One region of the Pseudomonas sp. A125 genome, then DNA from elsewhere that is predicted to be linked to it. Evidence: riboswitches for the same ligand, from Rfam matches in the RefSeq annotation. Region 1 holds a riboswitch; each other region holds the start of a gene.

Region 1 (5,439 bases):
TGTCATCCCGGCGAAAGAACAGCGCAAGATGGATCGATTCATCGTGTTTGCCCTGGCCGCCGCCCAGGAAGCCCTGGCGCAGGCTGGCTGGAGCCCGCAAACGCCAGCGCAACAGGAACGTACCGCAACCATTATTGCTTCCGGAGTGGGCGGTTTCCCGGCGATTGCCGAGGCCGTTCGGACCGCTGACAGCAAAGGCCCGCGCCGCCTGTCGCCGTTCACGATTCCGTCATTCCTCGGCAACATGGCCGCCGGGCACGTGTCGATCCAGCATCAGTTGAAAGGCCCGCTCGGCTCCCCCGTCACCGCGTGCGCCGCCGGCGTACAGGCGATTGGTGATGCCGCACGCATGATCCGCGCAGGCGAGATAGACATCGCCGTGTGTGGCGGCGCCGAAGCGTGTATTCACCGGGTGAGCCTTGGCGGGTTTGCTGCAGCGCGTGCGCTGTCGCACGGCTACAACGACACGCCGGCACTCGCCTCGCGCCCGTTTGACCAGGGCCGCGACGGCTTTGTAATGGGCGAAGGGGCCGGGTTGTTGGTGATCGAGGAACTGGAGCATGCACTGGCTCGGGGCGCGACGCCTATTGCAGAGTTGGTGGGCTACGGCACCAGTGCCGACGCCTATCACATGACTTCGGGGCCGGAAGATGGCTCGGGAGCCCGTCGGGCGATGGAACTGGCGATTGCACAGGCGGGGATCAGCGCGGCACAGATCCAGCATTTGAACGCGCATGCCACGTCGACACCCGTGGGCGACAATGGCGAGTTGGCGGCGATCAATTCGCTGTTCGGAGCCAATTCCAGTGTCGCGATCAGCGCCACCAAGTCCGCCACCGGCCACTTGTTGGGCGCAGCGGGCGGGATTGAGGCGATATTCACCGTGCTCGCCCTGCGCGACCAGATCGCCCCGGCCACCCTCAACCTGGACAACCCGGACCCCGCCGCCAGCGGGCTGGATATGGTCCGTGGCCAAGCCCGACCGTTGCCGATTGAATACGCGATCTCCAATGGGTTCGGGTTTGGTGGCGTGAACGCCAGCGTGCTGTTCAAGCGCTGGGCGTAAGCCGGCGATTTGACGCCCATCGCCCGCCCATGCTCTCCTACACATCTTGTTTCGGGTGCCCTTCACAGGGTGAAACGGGAAACCGGTGAGTCATGTGCCTTAATTCAAGGCCGTGACGAGTCCGGTGCTGCCCCCGCAACGGTAAGCGAGTGAAGCATCAAATCCACTGTGTCTCTACGGCATGGGAAGGTGATGCTTTGAAGGCCAAAAGCCCCTCGCAAGCCCGGAGACCGGCCCGAAAAAATCAGATAACAAACCCGCGGTGGGCGGGCGCTGTTCGAAACCCTGCGTGCCTGGCTCGCGGGGTTTTCATGCGCTCGTGCACCCTGAAACCTTGAAGGGACGCGCCATGTCGATCATCAGCAGCACCGCCTCTACCGCCAGCACCACCGCCACCCTGAGCCAACGCCTGACTGCCGCCATTGGCGCATCGATCCTTGGCGCGTGCCTGGTGTATTTTGCCGGGTTCTCGCACATCGAAGCGGTGCACAACGCCGCTCACGATACCCGCCACAGCGCCGCGTTCCCGTGCCACTGAGGCCTGCCGAGATGATCAAGCGTATTGCCCAAACCGCAGGTTTCACGGGTCTTTTGGCCGCCCTGTTGCTGACCTTGCTGCAAAGCTTTTGGGTCGCACCGCTGATTCTGCAGGCGGAAACCTTTGAAAACGCCCCGGCCGCCACCGAAGTGCATGAGCATGCCAACGCCACGGCCCACACCCACGACGCCGAAGCCTGGGAGCCGGAAGATGGCTGGCAGCGTGTGCTGTCGACCACTGGCGGCAACCTGGTGGTCGCAGTGGGTTTTGCCCTGATGCTCGCCGGCCTGTACACACTGCGTGCGCCGACCCGCACGGCTCAAGGCCTGCTCTGGGGCCTGGCCGGTTACGCCACCTTCGTTCTGGCGCCGACCCTTGGTTTGCCGCCTGAGTTGCCGGGGACTGCTGCTGCGGATCTGGCACAACGGCAGATCTGGTGGATCGGCACGGCGGGTTCTACCGCTGCCGGTATCGCGCTGATCGTGTTCGGTCGCAACTGGCTGTTGAAAGTGCTGGGCGTGGCGATTCTGGCAGTGCCTCATGTGATTGGTGCGCCACAGCCTGAAGTCCACTCGATGCTGGCGCCCGAGGCGCTGGAAGCACAGTTCAAGATTGCCTCGCAGTTGACCAACGTCGCGTTCTGGTTGGCGCTGGGCTTGATCAGTGCCTGGTTGTTTCGCCGCAACCGTGACGGCCAGTATTCGGCATGATCCTGGCGGTTGGCCTGGGTTGCCAGCGGGGTTGTTCTGTCGACGCCCTGCTTGACCTGTTCAACGCTGCCCTCGCCGAGGGCGGCGTTGAGCGCCAGCGCATTACAGCGCTGGCCAGTCTTGACCGCAAGCAGGATGAGCCGGGGTTGCTGGCGCTGGCGCAGGTTTTGAAGCTGCCGCTGAGGTTTTTCAGTGCGGCGCAACTGGCGCCGTATGAAGGCCAATTAAGCCATAAGTCCGACACCGTCTTTGTGCACACTGGCTGCTATGGCATCGCTGAAAGTGCCGCCTTGGCCCTGGCAGAACACCTATCCCAACGCCCTGCCACGTTGTTGGTCACCCGCAAAAAAACCGCGATGGCTACCTTTGCATTGGCTTGCGCCGGCTGAAGTCCCGATAATCGTCAGCTTCGATCATGAGCAATCTTCATCTGGGGGGTTGCTCGCGTGCTTTTTCACAGGAATGTATCCATGACTGTCTTCTTCATCGGCGCAGGCCCAGGCGACCCGGAACTGATCACTGTCAAAGGGCAGCGGCTGATTCGCAGTTGCCCGGTGATTATCTATGCCGGTTCTCTGGTGCCGGCGGCGGTGCTTGAGGGGCATCAGGCTGAATTGGTGGTCAACAGTGCCGAGTTGCATCTGGAACAGATCATCGAGCTGATCCAGACGGCCCATGAAAAAGGCCAGGATGTGGCGCGGGTGCATTCTGGGGATCCGAGTTTGTATGGGGCGATCGGTGAACAGATTCGGCATTTGCGGGCGCTGGGGATTGCCTTTCAGATCATTCCCGGGGTGACAGCGGTGGCGGCCTGTGCGGCGTTGCTGGAAGCTGAACTGACGTTGCCGGACATCGCCCAGAGCGTGATTTTGACGCGGTATGCGGATAAGACGGCGATGCCTGCCGGTGAGGCGTTCAGTAGCCTGGCGCAGCATGGGACGACCATGGCGATTCACTTGGGGGTGAATCATTTGGAGAGAATCGTGGCTGAGTTGGTGCCTCACTATGGGGAGGATTGTCCGATTGCGGTGGTGCATCGGGCGACCTGGCCGGATCAGGATTGGGCCATTGGTACACTGGCGGACATTGCTGGGAAGGTGGCGGCCAAGGGGTTTCGGCGTACGGCGTTGATTGTGGTGGGTCGGGTTTTGGCCAGTGACAGTTTTGGTGAGTCGTCGTTGTATCGCGCGGGGCATGCGCATTTGTATCGGCCCTGAGGGTGGTGGTGGTGGTGTACATATCCGTTATTTAGGTGATGGCTTCGATGGGTTCCGCGGTTCAAATGTGGGAGCTGGCTGAGGGTGTACCTGATGCACCGAGGTGCCTGCATCGCAGGCAAGCCAGCTCCCACAGAAAAGCAGAGCCACCCCACCCGTAGCAGCTGTCGAGCGCCAGCGAGGCTGCGTGCTTTTGATCTGCTTTTGATCTTGATCTGCGGGCCCCGTTAACCACGATGGCCGCAAGCAGGCACGGTGGAGCGGGTAAGCGCGGAACCATAAGCGGCCGTTACCGCAGCAACGCATATGTACACAACATACCTAACCCAAAACCTCACAAACCTAACGTAACCCACTGAATCCAAACCATAAAAAAACGGCGCTCACGGGGCGCCGTTTTTCCACATCCGCAGCGAACACCCTTAGTAGTAGGCGTTTTCTTTCTGCGTATGGTCAGTCACATCCCGCACACCCTTAAGCTCCGGAACCCGCTCAAGCAGCGTACGCTCAATCCCTTCACGCAAGGTCACGTCCGCCTGGCCGCAGCCTTGGCAACCGCCACCAAACTTCAAAACAGCAATACCATCATCCACCACATCAATCAGGCTCACCTGACCACCGTGGCTCGCCAGCCCGGGATTGATCTCGGTCTGCAGGTAATAATTGATACGCTCGTTAATCGGACTGTCCGCATTAACGTTCGGCACCTTGGCGTTCGGTGCCTTGATGGTCAGCTGGCCGCCCATACGATCCGTGGCGTAATCAACCACCGCATCGTCAAGGAACGCTTCGCTGAACGCATCGATATACGCCGTGAAGCTCTTCAGCCCCAGCGCCGTATCTTCAGGTTTTTCTTCCCCCGGCTTGCAGTAGGCAATGCACGTCTCAGCGTACTGGGTGCCGGGCTGGGTGATAAAGACGCGGATGCCGATACCGGGGGTGTTCTGCTTCGACAGCAGATCAGCCAGGTAATCGTGGGCGGCGTCGGTAATGGTTATGGCGGTCATGGAAACTCCTCGCAGGCTTGCCGGCAGTTTACGCCAAATCATTGCAGAGGTACAAAGTCCTAGTATTTTTGTCGGGAAAGAATCATCCGTTGGTCGCCATCGAACCAGCCCTTGAGCCGGCGATAGCTGCCCTTTTCCAACCAGTGGTAGCTGGCCAGCGATCCAAGGGCGATCAGCACCACACACACGCCAAGCATCACGTAGGCATTGATTCCATAGCGCTGGGCGACAAAACCACCCGCCGACAGCACCAGCACGTGCATCAGGTAGACCGAGTAGGAACAATCCCCCATCACCTTGAGCAGCCGGCTACGCTCGAAATAGCGCTCCATGGCAATACACGCCAACACCAGCACCGCACTCGGCAAACCCCAGGCCAGGGCTCGCGGCGAGGCGGGCCAGTGATAAATCGCCAGCAGCGCCCCGGCAATTCCCGCCAGCGGCAGCCACAGACCGGGGCGGATCCAGCCCTTTCGGTAGAGCATGCCGATGCCGATCCCCAGCAAAAACTCATACACGATGTCCGAACGATAGAAGTCGCTGATCCAGCCAAACGCGGTCCAGGCCTGGCACACCGCGAACAGCAACGCGCCGACCACCAGCACTCGCCACTGCCGACGAAACAGCAGCGCCCAGGCAAACAACACGTAGAAAAGCATTTCGTAGTTCAGGGTCCAACCGACGTTCAAGGTCGGGTACACCCCATAACCACCGGGATTTTCGGCGGGTATGAACAGCAAAGACATCAACACATGACTCGCATCGACGCTCTGGTCGGGCAGCACCGGCCGGGCAAACACCACCAGCAACGCCATCAATACCGTGTAGAACCAGTAGGCCGGGACGATTCGCAGCAGTCGATACAGCAGGAATCGCCACGGTGGCAGCTGTTTGTTCTCGG
Region 2 (5,439 bases), on a different contig from region 1:
GCTCCACGGCCAGCCACAGGCGATCGGTGAACGTGCTGCGCAGCCATTGGATGTTCGCCTGGGTGTCGGCATCTTCGACCATCCATAACGCCAGCAACCCTTGTACCGATGTGAAGTCCTCTTGCAGCAGCCGATACTGACCTTTTTGCGCACGGCGCCGGGCAATGGTGATCAGCCGACACAGGTGCTGGTAACCCTCCAGGTTCTCCACCAGCAGCACCAGCTTGGGGCCGTTTTCCAGGCGCATCTCGCTGCCGACAATCAGCGGCAACCCGACTTCCTTGGCCGCCTGCCAGGCGCGCACGATGCCTGACAAGGTGCATTCATCGGTGATCGCCAGCGCCTCATAGCCCTGCTGTTTGGCCCGCTCAAACAGCTCGCGGGCACTGGAGGCGCCCCGCTGGAAACTGAAGTTGGACAGGCAATGCAGCTCCGCATAACTCATGCGAACCAGCCTTGCAGCCACAGCGCGCCGCTTTCGCCCACGGTTCGGTAAGCCCAGCCCTGCTGGCCGGCGCGGGTGCGTACCAGGTAGTAATCGCGGCGCACATCGGCGCCATCCCACCAGCCCGATTCGATACGTTCCGGGCCCATCAATATCTGTAGGCCGTGCTCCGCCAGGGGCGTGGGTTCAGGCAGCAACCAGCCGGGGCGCTGCACGTTGTTTGAGGGCATGCATGGGCGCGTGTCGGCACCGGGTTGCCAGGCGCATTCGGGGCGATGGTCGGCGTGAAAGCGCAGGCCTTGCACTGCCTCGTCCCCCAGCCGCGCCCGCAGGCGTTCGCGCAGTTGCTCCCACGGCAGGGTTTGTTGCGGGCGTTCGTCGAACAGGTCCTGGCGCTGGGGCACAAACACTGGCAGGTCCTGGGCCTCCAGGCGAAAGCCGCGCACCGGCGAGGTGACGTGCACTTGCTCCAGGCGGCCACGGGCCAGTTCGAACAGCATCGCTGCATCACGTTCGGCACTGAGCAGGCCGACCTTGATGAGGGTGTCGGGTTCTGCCGCGTGTTCCAGGTGCAGGTCAAAGCGTTGCACGCCACTGTCGCGGCCACACAGGAACGCCGACAAATCGCCGGTCAAACGGCGCAAGGGAAACAGCAAGGCTTGATGGGACAACACATCAAAATTCAGCTCGATGCGCACATCGAAACGGTCCGGCGGCTGGTAGAACGCCAGGGCCAGCGGCCGTTGCCCACTCAGTGCATCGAGGTGCTTGAGCAGCGCCGCGTCGAACCGCCGGGCCAAAGTATGCCGGGGCAGCGCCTGCACCTGGGCCAGGGTGCGCAAGCCCATGCGCGACAACGCGGTGGCGGCTTGCGGGTCGAGGCCGGCGCGGTCGATGGGGATCGGCGCCAACGCTTGTTGCAGGCTGTGCTCATCGGCCACAGCGAGGCCGTCGTAGGCATTCGCTAATATTCGCGCTGCTGCCGGGTTTGGCGCGGCGACAATGCGATGACGAAACCCCAGGTCGGTCAGTTCCTTGCGCAAGCGCGCTTCAAGCAGCGGCCAGGGCCCGAACAGGCCCAGGCTCGACTCGATCTCGAACAGCAACGCCCGTGGGTAGAACACGCTGACCTGGGAACTGAAACGGTAGGCCCAGGCCGCCAGAAATTGCTGCCAGTATTCGATCTGCGCCGGGTCGTATTCGGCGCAGGCAAACGCCTTGGTCAAGGCATGGGCCGCCGTCAGCGATTGGCCGGGGCGCAGCCCGAGTTTGCGGGCGGCCTCATTGACGGTTTGCAGCACCCGCCGTTGTGGCGTACCCGCCAGCAGGGCCAACGGCTGATCCGGTTCGGGGCGCACACGCAGCACCCCGTCCAGCGCCAATTGCGGGAAGACAATACACACCCAGCGCATGCCAACCTCAGTGCCCAAGTGCAATGGGCGCGGGATGGGCCAGGCCGCCCCGGCACTTGAGCACCCGCACTTGCGCCGGGCTGGCCTCCACCGCCAGGCGCAAGGCGGCCGGTGACGGGTTGATCGCCTCGTTCAACGAGCGCCAGGCGAAGGCCAGGGTCTGGCCGGTTTCTGCCGCCACCTGCAAGCGGCGCAAGGCCCGGTCATCGGCCTTGCGCGGCCAGCACAACACCGCGCCGCAACTGCCGGAACGCAGGCATTGCTCCACCGCCCACAAGGCGTCGCGCTCATCGGCCTGGATCACCGACAGCTGGCGCACATCGACCCCGGCGTTTTGCCAGGCGTGGGGGTACGGCGTGTAAGGCGGCGCCACCAGCACGATGCGCTCGCCGGCCGCCGCCAACCGCGCCAGGGTCGGCCACACCAGTTGCAACTCGCCCACGCCCTCCTTGGCCATGAGGATTTCGCTCAACGCCGCCTCCGGCCAGCCACCGCTGGGCAGCACTGCATCCAGCGCCGCAAGCCCGGTGGGATGGACGCTGGCAGGCGGCGCGGCGGGCCGGCCCTTCCAGACCCGGCCGCCATTGAACAGCGAGTCCAGGGCAACGACGGCGCCCATCAGCCTTGCCTCACCAGGCCGCAAAACACCCCTTCGATCGCCAGGTCCTGATCGGGACGCACCACGATGGGCTGATAAGCGGGGTTGCGTGGCAGCAGGCGCACGCGCTCGCCGACATGTTCGAAACGCTTGATGGTGACTTCACCGTCCAGGCGCGCCACCACGATTTGCCCATTCAAGGCCTCGGCACTGCGGCGTACGCCCACCAAGTCGCCATCGAGGATGCCGTCTTCGATCATCGAATCGCCCTGCACCCGCAGCAGGTAGTCCGGGGTTTTGGCGAACATGCCAGGGTCGAGCAGCAAGCGGTTGTGCACTTCGGCGTCGGCGCCGATGGGCAGGCCGGCAGCCACTCGGCCGAGCACCGGGATGTCCAGCAGCTCAGGCCGCACCGGCTGATTAAGCAGGCGAATGCCCCGGGCCTGGTTCGGGTTGACCTCGATAAAGCCGCCCTCAGTCAGCGCCAGCACATGCTTGCGCGCCACGCTGCGGGAGGCAAAGCCGAACGCCTCGGCGATCTCGGCGAGGCTGGGGGACTGGCCTTGCTGCGCGATACGGTCGCGGATAAAGGTCAGGATGGCGGTGCGGCGGGGCGTTAAAGTCGTCATGGAGTACATTTGTACTCCTGTAGGAAATTTCTAGCAAGATCCGTCAGTCGCTTCCCACAGGGTCACTGAAAAAGCCGCAGCCAAGTTGACGAACGGTCATTCGAATGTTCAGATGCCGGCCTGTTTCAGGTGCCTCATGCCGCCGTGCATGGGGTGAAACGGGAAACCGGTGCCGCTCTTTCCGAGCCAGTCCGGTGCTGCCCCCGCAACGGTAGACGCGTGACCCCTTCGACACACCACTGTGGCCTGCGCGCCATGGGAAGGTGAAGGTGTCCATACGCGTGAGCCCGGAGACCGGCCTGGAATTCTGTTTGGCAAAATCCTGCGGTGGGCGGGCATGGGCCGGTATTGGCGTGTGCTCGGTGCCTACTCGTGCGTGCTTTTCGCGAAAGAAACTTTTCCGAGAAGACTATGATTCGACCTTTCAACACTCCCGTGCCCAGCCTGTTGCTCGGCTGCCTGTTCAGCCCCCTGCTGCTGGCCGACGACAACACCCTTGAGCTCAAGCAGCAGATCGTTTCTGCGCCGTCGGTGGAGTCCACCACCGTGGCCGACATGGCCCAGTACGGCAGCAAGGTCGAGACCGTCACCCGCGAACAGATCGAACGCGCCGGCCCCGCCGCCGATGTGTCGCGCGTGATGCAGATGTTCATCCCCGGCCTGTACGTGGCGCCCAAGAACGGCCCGTTCGACTACGGTACCTATTCCCTGCTGGGCGGGCGCAACGATGACACGCTGATCCTGCTGGACGGAGTACGCCTGAACAACCGCCTGTACGGCGGCCTGTACCTGGACACTCTGCCCGCCAACGCCATCGAGCGCATCGAAGTGCTCAAGGGTGGCCAGAGCCTGCTGTTCGGCACCCAGGCGGTGTCGGGGGTGATCAACATCGTTACCCGCAGCCCGCAAACCCGCGAGGCGTCCGGCGAGGTGAACCTGGGCGCAGACACCTTCGGCGGCACCACCGGCGATGCCCGGGTCGAGAAGATCTTCAACAACGGTTTTGGCGATCTTGGCTTGCTGGCCTACATCAGCCGCAACGTCTCCGAGGGCTACCAGCCGTTTCGCAACCGCGACATGAAAAACGTCAGCGACAAGCAGCGCTCCTACGAAGTCACCACCTTCGGCACCAAGGCAGTCCAGTCGTTTGGCGATGACACGCGCCTTGAGCTGTTTTACCAGTACGCCGACGCCAACCTGGATTTCGCCCGCCCGGCAGGCAACCACAAGACCACCAACGACCGCGTGCAACAGATCGCCACGGCCACCTTCGAGCAGAGCCTCAACGAGCGCCTGAGCTATTTTGTCAAAGGCCATATCAACGATTGGGACACGCGCTATACCCGCATCAACAATCTCCAGGGCGGCGGCACCCGGGTCATCAACCACAACGACTATTGGGGCTTCACCGACTGGGGCGTGCAGGCCGAAGGCAAGGCCGTGCTGCCGGGAGAACACGTGCTGGTGTTCGGCTCCGACAACCAGTGGTTCAAGGGCCAGGACGATGTGCTGATCATCGACGACAACAAGGCTCAGGCCCACGCGCTGTACACCCAGTTGCGCCCGAATATCGAGGCGCTGCCGAACTGGCACCCGAGCATCGGCGTACGCCACGAAGCCATGAGCGGCGGCGACAGCGCCACCGTCGGCATGCTCACTTCGCTCTACGACATCAACGACCACTGGGCCCTGCGCGGCCAATACGGCACCGCCTACAAACTGCCGAACGCCGAGCAACTGTTCGTCAACGAAGAGGATGAAAAAGGTAACCGCAACCTCAAGCCAGAGAAGAGCCGCAACGCCGAGCTGGGCCTCGACTACAAGGGCAGCCTGCTGGGGCGAGACTTCAGCGCCAGCGTCACGTTGTTCAAGCGCAAGATCACCGACCTGATCACCCTGGACGATATCCAGTGGGTCAACGGCCAGGGGCAGCTCCAGATGCGCGGTTTCGAGGCAGACGCCAAGCTGCAACTCAACGCGCAATGGAGCGTGCAGGCCGACATAACGCGTAACCTCACCGAGTCCCGCGCTGGCGTCACCCTCAACGACATCCCCGGGTTCTTCGCCCGTTCGCGGGTCGGCTACGAATCGGTGGACCGCATGTGGGGCGCCGGCACAGCCGCGCGGTACATCGGTGATATCGTCAGCTCGAAAAAGGTCGAGTACGGCAACTACACCGTGGTGGATGCCGACGCCTATCGCTATATCGACAACGCCCACCAACACCGCGTCAGCCTACTGGTAGAGAACCTGTTAGACCGCGACTACGTCACCAGCCGCGCCAGCAACGTCGACAACCTCGGACGGCCGTTCAGCTCCGAAGTCCGCTACACGTACCGCTTCTGATGGATACGC
Region 3 (5,439 bases), on a different contig from region 1:
AGCCTGATCTACCTCTGGGGCAAGGACGGCGTGGGGCGTACCCACTTGTTACAGGCCGCGTGCCTGCGCTTCGAGCAGATGGGTGAACCGGCGGTGTACCTGCCACTGGCAGAGCTGCTGGACCGCGGTATCGAGATCCTCGACAACCTTGAACAATACGAACTGGTCTGCCTGGATGATTTGCAGGCGGTGGCGGGGCGGGCGGATTGGGAGGAGGCGCTGTTCCATCTGTTTAACCGCTTGCGCGACAGCGGCCGGCGCTTGCTGATTGCCGCGTCCACCTCGCCACGTGAGTTGCCGGTGAAGCTGGCCGACTTGAAGTCGCGGCTGACCCTGGCGCTGATCTTCCAGATGCGCCCGTTATCCGATGAAGACAAATTGCGTGCCCTGCAACTGCGGGCTTCCCGTCGCGGGTTGCACCTGACCGACGAAGTCGGGCATTTTATCCTTACGCGTGGCACCCGCAGCATGAGCGCATTGTTCGACTTGCTCGAACAGCTCGACCAGGCCTCCTTGCAGGCCCAGCGCAAGCTGACCATTCCCTTCCTCAAGGAAACCCTCGGCTGGTAGCCAGCCCTTTGAAAACGGGGCTTTCGGCAAATTCCAGGCGTCAGAAAACCTGCGTTTGGGCCGTTTTTGCCACGCAAATGGGTTGTATAGGGTGTTAAGGGCTTAGATGTCATAGTCCAAACAAGAAGTCACAAAGATCACGATTGAATTTGCAAATCGATGTGATAGAGGGCATAGTCTCGGCTTCTTTACACATCAGCCACGGTCGTGCCCATGCTAAATCGCTTCGCACCCCTCGTGCCTCTCGCACTCGTTACCCTGTTGTTTGGTTGCGCCACCCACACTCAAAACGTGGTTGAGCAGCAAAAACCAGCACAACAGTCCCAGGCAAAATTCGTTGCGTCGCAGTCTTCCAGTGTTTATCAGGAAGAGATCGCAACCGAAAAAGAACTCGCCGACTTCGCCGGCGCCAAGCCTTACCAGCTTCCCGTTCTGGCCGACAGCATTCTCGAACGCGGCATGTCCCTGATCGGTACCCGTTACCGTTTCGGCGGTACCTCTGAGGCCGGTTTCGACTGCAGCGGTTTCATCGGCTACCTGTTTCGCGAGGAAGCCGGCATGAACCTGCCGCGTTCCACCCGCGAAATGATCAACGTGGATGCACCGTTGGTCGCGCGGAACAACCTCAAGCCCGGTGATCTGCTTTTCTTCAGTACTGCTGGCCGTGGTCGTGTCAGTCACGCCGGTATCTACCTGGGCGACAACCAGTTTATCCACTCCAGCAGCCGCCGCAGCGGTGGTGTGCGGGTCGACAACCTGGGTGACAGCTACTGGAGCAAAACCTTCATCGAAGCCAAGCGCGCCCTCGCGATGGCCCCGACTACCGTTACCGCCAGCAAGTAAAGTTAAAGTGATACTTGAAGTTTGACGTGTAAGCGCTAGAATCCCTGGACATTGTTGTAAATCGATCGCGCGAGCTTTGCTTGCGCGTTCTGGTTTTCAGCGTTCGGCAGCGAAAGCCGCATCCAGATCAGGATTGTTCTGCCCATGTCGACCTCGGCCCGCCTAATTCTTCTTGTTTGCGCCGCGCTGCTCAGTGCCTGCGCAAGTCGTCCTCCGCCTGCTCCCGTGGCCGTCAAGCCCAAGCCGGTGTTCAACACCTACGCCACCCAAAGTTTCTCGCCTGCTGCCGAAGACGTGCTCTTCCGTGCGCTGGGCCTGGTCGGCACGCCTTATCGCTGGGGCGGCAATACGCCGGACTCGGGATTTGATTGCAGCGGCCTGATCGGGTTTGTGTACCGCGATGCGGCGGGCATCTCCTTGCCGCGTACCACTCGCGAGCTGATCGTGATGCGCGCCATGGACGTGAGCGAAAACAACCTGCAAACCGGCGACCTGCTTTTCTTCGCCACGGGCGGCGGCTCGCAAGTCAGCCACGCCGGGATCTACGTGGGTGAAGGGCGCTTTGTGCATGCGCCGCAAACCGGCGGTACGGTGAAGCTGGACACACTGTCCAAGGCCTATTGGCAGAACGCCTACCTGAGCGCCAAGCGCGTGTTGCCCGCCGAGCATCTGGCGCGTAATCCATAAGCAAAAACAACTGTGGGAGCCTAGGCTCCCACAGTGTTTTTCAGGGCGGGCTATTTCGCCGCCGACACCCGCCACACCTTGTTTCCCACATCATCTGCCACCAACAAATCCCCCTGCTTGTCGATCACCACGCCTACCGGGCGCCCCATGGCTTTCTCATCGCTGTTGAGGAACCCGGTCAGCACATCCACCGGCCGGCCTTTGGGCTGGCCTGCCTCAAACGGCACGAAGATCACCTTGTAGCCGCTGTGGGGCTTGCGGTTCCACGAGCCATGCTGGCCGATAAACGCGCCGTTGCTGAACTGCGCCGGTAACGTGCTGCCGTCGGCAAAGGTCAGCCCCAGGGACGCCGTGTGTGGGCCTACCGCGTAATCCGGTGTGATCGCCTTGGCCACCAGGTCCGGGTTCTGCGGATTCACCCGCACATCCACGTGCTGCCCGTAGTAACTGAACGGCCAGCCGTAGAAGGCCCCATCCTTGACCGAGGTGATGTAGTCCGGCACCAGGTCGCTGCCGATTTCATCGCGCTCGTTAACCGCTGTCCACAGCTTGCCGCTTTGCGGCTCCCAGGCCATACCGTTGGGGTTGCGCAGGCCGGAGGCGAAGATGCGATGCTGGCCAGTGGCGCGGTCCACTTCCCAGATCGCGGCGCGGCCTTGTTCTGCGTCCAGGCCGTTTTCCCCAACGTTGCTGTTGGAGCCTACGCTGACGTACAGCTTGCTGCCATCCTTGCTGGCCACCACGTTCTTGGTCCAGTGATGGTTGATGCTGCCGCCCGGCAAGTCGGTCACGGTGGTGCCGGCTTCCTTGATCGAGGTTTCACCTGGCTGGTAAGGGAAGCGCAGCAGCTTGTCCGAATCGGCGACATACAGGTCGTTGCCCACCAATGCCATGCCAAACGGCGAGTTCAGGTTTTCCAGGAACACCGTGCGGGTTTCGGCGACGCCATCGTGGTCGGCGTCCCGCAGCAGAGTGATGCGGTTCGGGCTCGGCACGCCGGCCCCGGCGCGGCCCATGACTTTCTCCATCACCCAGCCACGAATGCCCTTGGAATCGTCCGGCTTGGGCGGTGCATTGGTTTCGGCCACCAGCACGTCACCATTGGGCAGCACATACAGCCAGCGTGGGTGATCCAGGCCCTCGGCGAACGCCGCCACCTGAGTGCCCGCCGCCGGGGTCGGCTTGCTGCCTTCGGGCCAGCCGATCGCCGGCGCGATGTTCACCGTGGGGATCAGGGTTTTGTTCGGTTCGGGCAGCTTGGGCGAGGGGCCGGTGCCGTCGGACACTTGCAGGGTAGAGCTTTCACCACAGGCGGCGAGTGTGCCGGCCACCATGATCAGTAGGGCAAGTCGGGTCTTGTGCATGGTTTTCTCCTTAATACCTGTAGGGATAGAGGTGCGTGGCGGCCCGATGGTTCACGCGCATGTCCGGCTTTAATTGACGCTCCACCCCCAACCCACTAACCTTCGCGGCTTGTTTCAGGTGCTCTGTGGCGTACGCGCCGACTGAGTGAAACAGGGAAGCCGGTGAGTGAGCGCACTTTTTTACAGTGCAGCCACGATCCCGGCGCTGCCCCCGCAACGGTAAATGAGTCAAGACGGTGCCTCAAACCACTGTATCGCCCGCGATATGGGAAGGTGCACCCTCGGCATCCCATGCCACTCATGAGCCCGGAGACCGGCCTGATCCATCCAACAGCATCACGGTGGGCGATGCTTGGCTGTCTGTATGTGTCTTTTCCTGCCCGCCGTTTTTGTCCAGCCCCAACGGAGAGCTGCCATGACTGAATCCCCCGATCGTGACGAACGCCACCTGGCGCGCATGCTGCGCAAAAAAGCCGTGATTGATGAGCGCATTGCCAATTCACCCAACGAGTGCGGGTTGCTGCTGGTGCTCACTGGCAACGGCAAGGGCAAGAGCAGTTCGGCCTTTGGCATGCTGGCCCGGGCCATGGGCCATGGCATGCAGTGCGGCGTGGTGCAGTTCATCAAGGGGCGCAACAGCACCGGCGAAGAACTGTTCTTCCGCCGCTTCCCTGAGCAGGTGCGCTTTCACGTAATGGGCGAAGGTTTTACCTGGGAAACCCAGGACCGCGCGCGCGACATCGTCGCCGCCGAGGCAGCTTGGGCGGTCTCCCGGGAAATGCTGCAAAACCCGGCCATCGGCCTGGTGGTGCTGGATGAGCTGAACATCGCCCTCAAGCACGGCTACCTCGACCTGGACCAGGTGCTCGGCGACCTGCAGGCCCGCCCGCCAATGCAACACGTGCTGGTGACCGGCCGTGGCGCGAAACCCGAATTGATCGAAATGGCCGACACCGTGACTGAAATGGGCATGCTCAAGCACGCCTTCCAGGCCGGTATCAAGGCACAGAAAGGCATCGAACTTTGAATCAGCCCCGTCACTGCCCTGCTGTCCTGATCGCCGCACCGGCGTCCGGCCAGGGCAAAACCACCGTCACCGCCGCGCTGGCCCGTTTGCACCGCAACCTGGGGCGCAAGGTGCGGGTGTTCAAATGCGGCCCGGACTTTCTCGACCCGATGATCCACGAGCGCGCCAGTGGTGCGCCGGTCTATCAATTAGACATGTGGATGGTGGGCGAGCAGGAAAGTCGCCGGTTGCTGTGGGAAGCGGCGGGGGAAGCCGACCTGATCCTGATCGAAGGCGTGATGGGCCTGTTCGACGGCACACCGTCCAGCGCCGACCTGGCGCGGCACTTTGGCGTGCCGGTACTGGCGGTGATCGACGGTACGGCCATGGCCCAGACCTTCGGCGCCCTGGCGTTGGGCCTGGCGCGTTACCAGCCAGACCTGCCGTTCGCCGGTGTACTGGCCAACCGAGTTGGCACGCTGCGCCATGCGCAATTGCTCGAAGGCAGCCTCACTGAAGGCTTGCGCTGGTACGGCGCACTGTCCCGGGAAACCGGCATCGAGTTGCCCAGCCGCCACCTTGGCCTGGTGCAAGCCAGCGAACTGAATGACCTCGACCTGCGCCTCGACGCTGCCGCCCAGGCGTTGGGCAGCAGTTGCGAGGTAGCCTTGCCGCCGCCGGTGGAATTCGCCGCGCCTGAAGTGATCGAGGCACAACCGTTGCTGGCCGGTGTACGCATTGCCGTGGCCCGTGACGAGGCTTTCGCATTCACCTACGGCGCCAGCCTCGACCTGTTGCGAGCGATGGGCGCCGAGTTGCGCTTCTTCTCGCCGATTCGTGACCGGGCGTTGCCCGAAGCTGACAGCCTCTACTTGCCGGGCGGTTACCCGGAACTGCATCACCAGGCGCTGTCGGAAAACACCGCGATGCTCGACGCCATCCGCGCCCATCACGCCGCCGGCAAACCGC

The links. Region 1 has a riboswitch for cobalamin ahead of ACZRN6_RS29445 (CbtB domain-containing protein). Riboswitches for the same ligand answer to the same signal wherever they lie in the genome.
Region 2: it holds a riboswitch for cobalamin, as region 1 does, so the genes downstream of both, ACZRN6_RS24050 (TonB-dependent receptor plug domain-containing protein) here and ACZRN6_RS29445 (CbtB domain-containing protein) in region 1, are expected to answer to the same signal.
Region 3: it holds a riboswitch for cobalamin, as region 1 does, so the genes downstream of both, cobO (cob(I)yrinic acid a,c-diamide adenosyltransferase) here and ACZRN6_RS29445 (CbtB domain-containing protein) in region 1, are expected to answer to the same signal.

What each region holds. Positions count from the first base shown of each region.
Region 1 is NZ_JBUZVP010000030.1:8,559-13,997, forward strand. Features, by position in the region: gene fabF (beta-ketoacyl-ACP synthase II) at 1-1,066, shown strand, start outside; cobalamin riboswitch at 1,103-1,319, shown strand; gene ACZRN6_RS29445 (CbtB domain-containing protein) at 1,416-1,604, shown strand; gene ACZRN6_RS29450 (CbtA family protein) at 1,616-2,314, shown strand; gene ACZRN6_RS29455 (cobalamin biosynthesis protein) at 2,311-2,703, shown strand; gene cobM (precorrin-4 C(11)-methyltransferase) at 2,785-3,531, shown strand; gene nfuA (Fe-S biogenesis protein NfuA) at 3,954-4,538, opposite strand; gene ACZRN6_RS29470 (acyltransferase family protein) at 4,598-5,439, opposite strand, start outside.
Region 2 is NZ_JBUZVP010000019.1:123,377-128,815, reverse strand. Features, by position in the region: gene ACZRN6_RS24070 (error-prone DNA polymerase) at 1-466, opposite strand, end outside; gene ACZRN6_RS24065 (Y-family DNA polymerase) at 442-1,857, opposite strand; gene imuA (translesion DNA synthesis-associated protein ImuA) at 1,865-2,476, opposite strand; gene lexA (transcriptional repressor LexA) at 2,476-3,093, opposite strand; cobalamin riboswitch at 3,195-3,401, shown strand; gene ACZRN6_RS24050 (TonB-dependent receptor plug domain-containing protein) at 3,496-5,430, shown strand; gene ACZRN6_RS24045 ((2Fe-2S) ferredoxin domain-containing protein) at 5,430-5,439, shown strand, end outside.
Region 3 is NZ_JBUZVP010000001.1:436,047-441,485, reverse strand. Features, by position in the region: gene hda (DnaA regulatory inactivator Hda) at 1-570, shown strand, start outside; gene ACZRN6_RS01990 (C40 family peptidase) at 784-1,413, shown strand; gene ACZRN6_RS01985 (C40 family peptidase) at 1,558-2,100, shown strand; gene ACZRN6_RS01980 (PQQ-dependent sugar dehydrogenase) at 2,151-3,464, opposite strand; cobalamin riboswitch at 3,564-3,800, shown strand; gene cobO (cob(I)yrinic acid a,c-diamide adenosyltransferase) at 3,880-4,491, shown strand; gene ACZRN6_RS01970 (cobyrinate a,c-diamide synthase) at 4,488-5,439, shown strand, end outside.